DNA from 2 places in the Mycobacterium sp. NGS49 genome. Region 2 is predicted to be linked to the other one. Evidence: riboswitches for the same ligand, from Rfam matches in the RefSeq annotation. Region 2 holds a riboswitch; the other holds the start of a gene.
The links. A riboswitch is a leader RNA that binds a small molecule or an ion and turns the genes downstream of it on or off. The one in region 2 is predicted to bind magnesium.

Region 1: it holds a riboswitch for magnesium, as region 2 does, so the genes downstream of both, AC5Y7D_RS21755 (PPE family protein) here and AC5Y7D_RS06295 (Rv1535 family protein) in region 2, are expected to answer to the same signal.

Annotation. Positions count from the first base shown of each region.
Region 1 covers NZ_JCALCX010000022.1:62,835-67,751, forward strand. Annotated here, with positions in the region: gene AC5Y7D_RS21750 (PPE family protein, SVP subgroup) at 1-603, opposite strand, end outside; gene AC5Y7D_RS21755 (PPE family protein) at 1,320-2,522, opposite strand; M-box (ykoK) riboswitch at 2,899-3,070, opposite strand; gene AC5Y7D_RS21760 (PPE family protein) at 3,214-4,425, opposite strand; gene AC5Y7D_RS21765 (PPE family protein) at 4,519-4,917, opposite strand, start outside.
Region 2 covers NZ_JCALCX010000005.1:1,191-6,107, reverse strand. Annotated here, with positions in the region: gene AC5Y7D_RS06305 (glycosyltransferase family protein) at 130-915, opposite strand; gene AC5Y7D_RS06300 (glycosyltransferase family 2 protein) at 1,206-2,084, opposite strand; gene AC5Y7D_RS06295 (Rv1535 family protein) at 2,314-2,556, opposite strand; M-box (ykoK) riboswitch at 2,827-2,985, opposite strand; partial or broken gene AC5Y7D_RS06290 (IS630 family transposase) at 3,455-3,798, shown strand; gene AC5Y7D_RS06285 (NAD(P)H-dependent flavin oxidoreductase) at 3,994-4,917, opposite strand, start outside.

The DNA of each region.
Region 1 (4,917 bases), on a different contig from region 2:
CTGAGTCGCCACGTCCGATCCGGTAGACGCCCCGGTAGCCTGCGACACCGCTGCCGCCTGCAAGGGCGCCGCCGAGGCGTTGGTGGTTTGCGGGGGCTCGGTGAAGGGCGTCAATTGTGTTGCGCTTGCCGAAGTTGCGGCGTAGCCGTACATCGCCACGGCATCCTGTGCCCACATCTGAAGGTACTGCGCTTCGGTCGCTGCGATGGCCGGTGTGTTCTGGCCGAAGATGTTGGTGGCGATCAGCGACAGCAGCAGCGCGCGATTGGCCGCGATCACCGGTGGCGGAACCGTTGCGGCAAAAGCGGTTTCGTATGCGCCAACCGCTACTTTGGCCTGCTCGCCCGCCTGATCGGCCCGGGCCGCGGTGGCCGAGATCCAGGCCACGTAGGGTTCGACCGCCGCCGCCATCGCGATCGCAGCCGGACCATGCCAGGCCCCGGCGGTCAAGTTCTCGATCGCGGACGCGTAAGCCGCTGCGGTGGAGTGCAATTCGGCGCCCAGCGCATCCCAGGCGGCCGCTGCGGCCAACAGCGGTCCCGCTCCGGGACCGGTATACATGCGACCGGAGTTGATCTCCGGTGGCAGCGCCCCGTAATCCATACGTATTACCTCTTTATCCCCGTGACGACCGCCCAGGTAATCGATGACGGCCGATCTTGAGTTCCTGGCTGAAAATTCCGGCAAGTTTCAGTACTGCTTTCCGGTTTCCAGACCCCCCTGTCTGTTCACTCTATTCTCGAGGCGCGTATTGTCTTCGAGTTCCCGTCGTGTAATCGAAAGGTAAACAAGACCTCTCTGCGGGTCATCGAGGCGTGTGAATATTTGCAGCCAGCTATGTTCGCAAAAATTGAAACCCGCAGCCAGCGGTCGTAATGATGCTGACGCAGCAATTTTCCATGTAGGCATGTATATGCACCGCAACACTGAATTTACAGGGAGCGTGAACCATCAATTGAATGCCCTGACGGCAACGGCGGCGGCAAATTCCGGACGCGCGACCTTAAAGTATTTCAGGGTTTCGAGCACTGCCGTACCGGCTTGTGCTCACCATTTGTTCCACCGGCGCATGCCTACGGGTAGCCGGTCCTCACCAACCGCCAGACTCTGCGCCTCGCGGCGACACCGGCCCGGTCGCCGCTGCGAGCCGGCAGGCCGCCCAGTGCAGGCCCGCCCGTCGCCACGTGTACTCCTAACGTCAACCTAGGTAAGACGTTAGGGAACGGCAGCCAAGAACGCCTGTAACGCGACTGCCTGATTGCTGGCGGTTTGCTGAAAGGGGCAGCGTCCGCAGCTGGTTGCCCGGGGTAGCCGTGCCGCTAGCCCGCGGCGGGCGGCCGCACAACGAAGTTGGGGCGGAAGCCGTACTGTGGGACCGCTCGGCCGAAAGGTTGGCTGGCGACGTTACCCAACGGCATTCCGGGCATTCCGGAGGCGCCAGCCGGCGGCGGGCCGATCATCGGCGTACCCCCCAATGCCGAGTGCAGCTGACCCGGCAGCGGCGCGGCCGCGGTCCACGCCGGCGGCACCGAGAGCTTGCCGACGATCCCGGCATTGCCCACGGCGGCCAGCCCGCGCAGGCCACCGGCCGCATCGAGGGAACCCGCTGTTGCCGCCGCACCGGTTACGCTCGGCAGCGCCTCCTGGGCTGCCCCGGCCACATCCGTTAACGCCGAAGCGCCGAACAGACTGGAAAGAGTGCCGACCGTGGCGCCCGGGGTGAACGTGCCGGTCGACGTGATCGTGTTCCAGATGTTCGCATTGGGCCCCCAGACGTCCACGAAGTTCTGCCAGCCGTTGAGCCCCAGCGCGGTGAGCAGAATATCCTTGACCTCTGAAACCCCGGTTCCGCCAGTGGATCCCGAGAGGCCCTGCAGTGTGTTGGGCACGGCGGAGATCAATTGTGACAGGGTGCCCTGCTGACTGGCCGCCGCGGCGCCGCCGGCCTGGTCGACGGCGACCGCTTGGGCGGCCAATCCGCTGGGGTCGGTGGTTTCCTGCGGACCCGCGAACGGGCTCAACTGCGTTGCAGCCGCTGAAGCAGCGGCGTAGCCATACATGGCCGCCGCGTCCTGCGCCCACATCTGGAGGTACTGGGCCTCGGTGGCCGCGATGGCGGGTGAGTTCTGCCCCAGGATGTTGGTGGCCACCAGCACCGCCAACTGAGCCCTATTGGCTGCGATCAGCGGTGGCGGCACCGTCGCTACGAATGCCGCCTCGAAGGCGCCCGCGGCGGCCTCGGCCTTTGCGGCCGTCTGTTCGGCCTGAGCGGCTGTCACGCTCATCCAAGCCACGTAGGGCATGGCTGCGGCAGCCATCGACGCCGACGCCGGACCGAACCACTCCTCGCCGGTCAACGCTGCGAGCACGGCGTCGTAGGACGACGCGGTAGCGCGCAGTTCCGCGGCCAGCCCGTTCCAGGCGGCCGCCGCGGCCAGCATCGGGCCGGAGCCCGGACCCGAGTACATCCGCCCGGAGTTGATCTCGGGTGGTAGTGCGGCAAAATCCAACATGGCAGTCATCGGTCGCCCCTCCCGGACTTACTGACTGTGGTGCTGATCCCGGTTTCAGGACCTCGTGGTGTCCGCCGAGGGACACCGGCATTTCTTTGGCGGGAATGATTCGGTTTCGGGCAGCAGAAAACACAGTTTCTGCGAAAGCTATTTTTGGCACGCAGGACTTCGCGCTGCCGCAAAACTAATGCGCGTAGATAATGGCCGGCAGGGCCGAATCAGATTACGTGTACAGCGCCCGGGCCGGATCGAGACGAAATGGTCATCGATCTCGGATAGGGTTTATCGCCAGGACTCACTCCGCTCTCACCTCCTCGGGGCCAGGGCACACGGGGATGCCGGTCGCACGCCACTGAGATGAGGACCCAACAGGGAACCTGCTGAGTCGGCACCTCTCTCGTCAGAGCTTTGGCACCACACGGCGTATCCGACCGAGGTCGGAAGCCACTTGGGCTCAACCCTTAAGCCGGGAAGAGCTGTCCTGACCCTGGGCGTCTTTCGACGTTCGAGGTCAGTGGCCTGTGTCCGTGCAGACGCCTCACCTAGCGAGGTGCATGCAAAGTTCATCGTGGCACTCGCGACGTCAAGAGTCAACTCACCGCACCGCGCAATTTGTGGCAATTTGTGAATGCCGCGAATGGGGTAGCAATAGACCACTTATTCGTGCCGTCCGGCGTCTACGCGCTATCGCGCCGCGCATTTATCCCGCGCACACGGGCCGTGGCATGATCGTCAGCTTCAAGCCGTACCGGGGACCGTTGCCCCAATTCCGGGAGTAAGAGCCGGCCATGGGCATGCCGGGTACACCGGGCATGCCTGCGGCGGCTTGCGGTACCGCTGCGCCGGGAGGACTGACGCCGGCCGCCGTCACGGCGGAGTTCTCCGCAGTCTCGGCCGCGGCCGTCCAGGCCGGCGGCACCGACAAGCGCCCGACAAAGGACGCTTGGTTGGCACCGGCGGCAACTCCCCCCGGGCCGCTTTGAGCTCCGGTGAGGCCGGCCGCCGCGGAACCGGCGTCCGCCGCGGGAGCGGCGACCTCCTCGCCGCCTTCGACCAGCGCGTTGACGTCGGCCAGCGCGGCAGTCACCGCGGGCATGATCAGTCCGGGAGCTGTGTAACCGGCCGAAACGAGCCCGTTCACCAGATTGGAGTTGAGGAAGATGCCGTAGGGGTTGCCGTCGTTGCCGTCGAGGAAGTTGAGGATGTCCGCGAGCAGACCAGTCTGTGGGATGTTGTCGAAGGGTGAGGCCGCCGCCGGAGACGCCAGCTGCTGTAGGCCCGCCGGCACTGTGGACATCAACTGCGGCAGTTCCGTCTGCGTGAGGCCGGTGGCCGTCGACGTGGCTGCCTCAGCGACGGCCGCGGCGTGTCCGGCCGCACCGTCCGGGCTGGTGGTCTGTGCCGGTTCGGCAAAGGGTGTCAGCGTCGCAGCCTCTGCGGCACTGGCGGCATAGCTGTACATCGCCGTCGCGTCCTGGGCCCACATCTCGGCGTATTCGGCCTCGGTGGCCGCGATCGCGGGCGCGTTGATGCCCAGGAAGTTGGTGGCGACCAATGCGAGTAGTAGTGCGCGGTTGGCAGCCACCACCGTCGGCGGGACGGTGAGCGCGAACGCGGCCTCGAAGGCCGCCGCCGCGGCTGCGGCCTGGCCGGCGGTCTGTTCGGCCTGCAGGCCTGTCGCACTCATCCACGTCAGATACGGGGCGACCGCAGCGGTCATCGTCACCGACGCCGGTCCAAGCCAGCCGTCGCTGACCAACGTCGTTATCACCGACTCGTATGCCGTTGCGGCCAAACGCAATTCCGCGCCGACTTCGGCCCAGGCCGTCATTGCGGCCAACAGCGGTGCCGAACCGGGCCCGGTGTACATGCGCAGCGAGTTAACTTCAGGTGGGAGCGCTCCGAAATCCAATGTCAGCACCTCCTTCCACCAACCGATGTGTCGGCCTCGGCAGCCGCGTGCCACGCGGAACCGATCGCCGAGGTCGCGGTTGCCTCCCCCCTGTCATCCAGCGGCGGGCGGTCGCCCCATGATGGTGGGCCGGATTCCGTAGCGCGGAGGATTGGCGAAGCTGTGCCCGTACATGCCGGGCGCCGGCATGCCCGGAAAACCGGGCACGCCTGCAACTGCCTCCGGCGCCGCAGCGGTACTGGTCCACCCGCCGCCAGGGTTCGCCGCGCCGGCATGGTTGACCACCGCCGTCGCGGCGATCCAACTTTGTGGCACCGACATGCGTCCGACCAGCGCGGCCTCGTTCGTCCCGGCCGTCACGCCGCGGGTAACCGCCGAGATCTCGGCCACATCTCCCAGGGTGGGAATGCCCATGGGACCGTCCGGCGAGTCCGCGGGTATCCATGTCGGATTTCCTTCGCCGGAGCCCATCGGTGGCAGGGCGCTGCCCTG
Region 2 (4,917 bases):
CTGGACTACGTCCCACCCCAGGGATACCAGAGCCACCTAGTACGCTCAATTCCGGGTGTCCCAGCCAGCGATGTCTCAAACGTGAAGCCGGAATCAAACCCGGCGCGGTTCACATCGCCGAATAATGAATCAGTCCTCAAAACTGTGCATCGTATAGCTCATGACCGCTTCGCCCCATAACGGCCGCGACAACGTACCCGGCGGAAATTCTTTGCGCCACTTGCGGCCCTGGGTCTTGCGCATCGCCAGCTCCATTGTCAGGTTTGCACCGAGCAGGTATCGCCAGCTGCCGAAGTGATTGTTGGCGGTCCGGCGTCCAAAGTGATTGATGTAGGCCATCTCTGTGGTGTACAAGCCGAAGCCAGCCTTCTTCGCGCGGAGCTCGAGGTCAAAGTCGACGCCCCACCCGTAGCGGCCAAACGTGCGTAAGTCCATCCCACCGATAACCTGCCAGCACTCACGCGACAGCATCAGAGCTGTGCCCTCTACGACATGCACTGCCCGGTACTGTGTTCGCGGAATGTAGTTTTCGGCTTCTGGTTTCGGGTCAGCCTCTGCACAAGGAAACCCATAATCAAACATCGGCCCGACGATTCCCGCGTCGGCGGGCAGTCGCGGATCGAGCAAGCCGGTCACAAATCCCTTGGAGATGCGAGTGTCGTTATTCAGTGTCATCGCATGGGAATAACCTTCCGAGAACGCGATTCGGAATCCGAGGTCGCTCCCCCCGGCCCAGCCGAGGTTCTCGCCGGGTGTGATGACACGTTCATTGCTGACCCTGGGATAGTCGCCCCGGTTGTCGACAATCAAGTACTCGGCGCCCTCGCGATCCAAATCACCGACGAGGGCGTGTGTGTACTCATGCTGGCCGAACACCGGGACCGTAATCAATACGGACATGAGATGACCGTACACCGGGCAGCACCCACCCCACGGCGATTCTGGCGAGGGGGCCAGTGGGCTCGCGGCCAGCGTCTGACACTGCAGTCCCTTGCCGGCGCGGGCCTGCCGTCGCGTCGGTGAGACGACCCCGAGCTTGTCCACGACGACAATAATTGGTCACCACCCGCGCGAAACTTTGCCAGAAATACAACTTCGCCGGGAATTTATCGGCCATCATCAAGCGAAATTATTTTACGCACAAACATTTTCGGCGCCGCTCAGCTTATCTTCCATACCATTGAGGTACCGTGCGGCAAGAGGCCTTACTCATGCCTGCTACTCCTCAAATCAGGTCGACGCTTCAACAACCTCTGTCTATCGAACTGCTGTGGTTCTCCGAGAATCTGAATCTGGTGAATGGCTTGTTTAACAGAATCCTTTAAGTCCAATCCATGAGAGTGATGAACGGTCATTGCCGGTTCCTGTACAACGTCATACCCATTTTGCAGCATGGACTTCGCGAGCGCTGTATCTTCGCCGCCCGCTTGATAGCGATCATCGAAACCGCCGAGTTCTTCCCATGCCGGTTTGGCAATCATCGCGTTAGTCGCGCTGAGAACGCCGGGACTAACTTTCTTGGTCCGCCGCGTCGGCCTGGCCAGCCACACGTTCATGCCAGTCGCCGCCCCCCATCGTTCAACGAACGAAGCACCTTCATTGGGCAAGGTCACACCGTATGCGCCTGCGACATCCTCGTTGTGATGAAAGTGTCGAGCGCCCGCGTGCAGGTTGTAGGCGCTGGCAAACCTGGTGTGCGCGACAGTCACGTAGACCACATCGTGACTGGCCGCCGCCACGCCTAAATTCAGCGATTTGGGGTACGTAAACTCAATCTGCGGCAGATTTACTATTTCTGCTCCGTAATGTTTTGCAACCTCGGGGCTTCTGTCGCTCGACCCACTATCAACGACTATCACCTCGATCTCGCTGCTATAGATCTGCTTGTCTAAGTCCTCAAAAAACTGCTCTAACTTGACAGCTTCGTTATACGATCGCACAACCACACTGAGACGCGGGTCGTTAGCCGGGTCATCTACCAATGTCTCATGATTGCGTTTATTCAGCAGCCTGGTGGTCAGCGAATTGCGAAAAGGTACCAAATCTAGCAAGTCAGGATGCAGCAAATAGATGTCCTCGGCCATGGACAACACTCTAGGGTGAAGGCTTTACTCAAGCAACGTAGCTTCCCCGCCGGGCGGGCCGCAATGCGATGCCTCGGTCTAGACCAATTGCTGCGGCGCCGGCCAGGCTGGGCGGAGCCACGTTTGCGACGTTTGCCTCAAGCGGCCGGACTCGGCCGCGTCGGTAATCCAGCTCCAAGGGGGCCGGACGCACTAATCCGCTGAGGGGCGATTGCTCAGAATCCGTTGGCTAAACCTGGATTTCGAGCACACCAATGCGCCAGAGTGCGGCGTACATGTGACGCATTGGGATGCTCAGCAAGCGAGCGACCCCGTCAACCAGCGGATCCCCCCCGGCGCCGATGTGCTGGCCACAAGTCCGGCGCGTCGCCCTCTTGGGCGCGAGGGCCGCAATGGGGGTGTCGTCGCGCACTACGTGCAGGTGGGGCGCGGAAATTACGGTTACTACTTCGTCGTGCATGGCAGCGGTCATGATCGCCTCCTAGACCCAATCGAGCGAGGATGTGTGGACTGACGTGATCTCGTCCGGTCCGGTTGCGATCTAGGTACGCTATATTGCTCGACGATCAGTTGAGAACGTCGCGCCAGAGACCGGAAAGGGACGAAACCAAGCCCGGATATCGCTCCGGACTATCATCGGAACTCATGCGTCCCTCACCTCCTCACGGTCACGACGCGTGCGCGCATCCGCACGATTGGCCTACTCCACGGAGCGCGGAGATGCCGACTACCCGCCGGAAATCCCACACCCCACCCGTCAGAGGTTTGGCACTACACGACAACGTCCGATAAACCGGAAGCAACCTGGGCTCGACCCTCAAGCCGGGAAGAGCTGTCCTGACCCGACGTTCGGGGACAGCGGCCGATGTTCGTGCAGCCGCCTCACTTAACGAGGTGCTTACTCGAACGATGATGCACGACCCACCCGACTCGGTCAACTGACGGACCCCCGGTTCCCGAATCTTTATGCTTTCACTACGCGCACTCACAACTTTCGCCCAGCTTCGAGCGCCCTGAGCTGTGCAAATGGGGTCTTATCAGCAAGCGCCCAGCGCACTTATTTGCGCTATAGACGCGCCATGGGTGTCTTCCGCAGCCCGCAGCGCTGGCGAGAATGTGTCCCAGCCGCCCGCGCGCGATCGGCTCGCGGATGACGCCAACCCTGCCGCCCGCGGGAGCCGAACGTTGGGTGACTGTCCGAGGAGATGTCTTCGATCGCGGTGCGGTGAAAGCCCTTGCGGGCGAGCATTTTTGCCGCGGCCATGAGGCTCAGGTTTCGATTGCCGATCGTCGAGACCCGCTAGTGTCCTGCGTCATTTATTCCGATCAGGTTGTGAGACTGAGCTGTACCCAATCCGCGGGCTGTAGAGATTGTGTGGACCGGTGACGAACGAGCCGAGTTGAAAGGGGTGGGCGCCGCGCCGCAATAGTGCGGCGGAGTTGGCGATGCGCTCGCAAGCCTGTTGGCGGCAGCCGATGGTGGTTCCAATGCCGAGTTTCCCAATGTCTGGGCTCAGCGATTGGTACGCCACGGCGCTGGCGTAACCGGTCCGCCAAAAACCGACTCGATGGGCCGGGGGATGAGCCGCGGCGAGGCCCGACACGGGTGGTGGGCGATGCGGTGATCAACGAGTTGATCACCGCGACGCAGGACAGCACGCGCAAGGCTGCCACCCATTTGTCAACACGGCCGATGGTCGATCACCTGGGGCTGTGGTAGTCGATGGTGTCCGGGGGTCCGGGCGTGCAACGCACCAACAAGCTACGCCGTGCATCCACACTTCGGTGCGTCAACTCCAGAAGACATTCGGGCCTGGATTGACCCCTAGAACGACAACCCGCGCCCCTACGTGTGGACCAAGCCCGCCGACCAAATCCTGGCTAACGAAGGGCAACTACTGCACCACAATTAATGACTCAAGGCACCTAGCTGCCCGATGGTGTCGATGAACTCCTCGACCATATCGAGTATCACCGCGCGCGCCGGCCGCACGCGGTCGAGTGAACCGACAACCTGGCCGACGAAGTAGGTCGCGAGCTCGCAAGCCTTCGCGCCGGGCTGACTGGCGGCCTGATTGATGCGTAGCTGTGAGTCGCCGGTCAGCGCCGTCTGCAGCGGCATGCCGAGCGGGTCGGGAGTGTCGGGGCGCTCCCACTCGTCGGTCCACGCCGTGCGCAGCATGCGCGCGGGTTTGCCGGTCAGCGACCGCGATCGCACGGTGTCCGACGACGTGGCGGCCAGAAACTTGTCTTTGACCACCGCGGGCGTTTCGGCTTCTTCGGTGGTCAACCACACCGACCCGCACCACACGCCCTCGGCGCCCAAGGCCACTGCCGCCGCAATCTGGCGACCGCGGGCGATTCCGCCGGCGGCCAACACGGGAATTGGATCGACGGCATCTACGATTTCTGGGACCAAGACCATGGTCGCCACCTCGCCCGTGTGGCCACCGGCCTCGGTGCCCTGCGCGACGATCATGTCCACGCCTGCGGCGGCGTGCCGTCGCGCGTGTTGCGTGGTGCCCGCCAGGGCGGCCACCAGCACATCCTGATTGTGCGCGCGCTCGACAAGGTCGCGCGGCGGCGAACCCAGCGCACTGGCGATGAGCCGGATCCGGTGGGAGAAGGCTACGTCCAGCAGCGGCTCGTAGCCCCCGGGCGAGATGTTGAGTCTACTCGGGGACCTCGGCCGATGTTGTTCGGCAGGCTGTGCGATGCCGTAGCGAACCAGCAAGTCGTCGACGAACGCGCGGTGCTCTTCGGGGAGCAGCTCCTGGACCTGTCCTGCGTCAATCCCACCTTGCTCCGCGCCGACATACTTGGGCGGCAACAG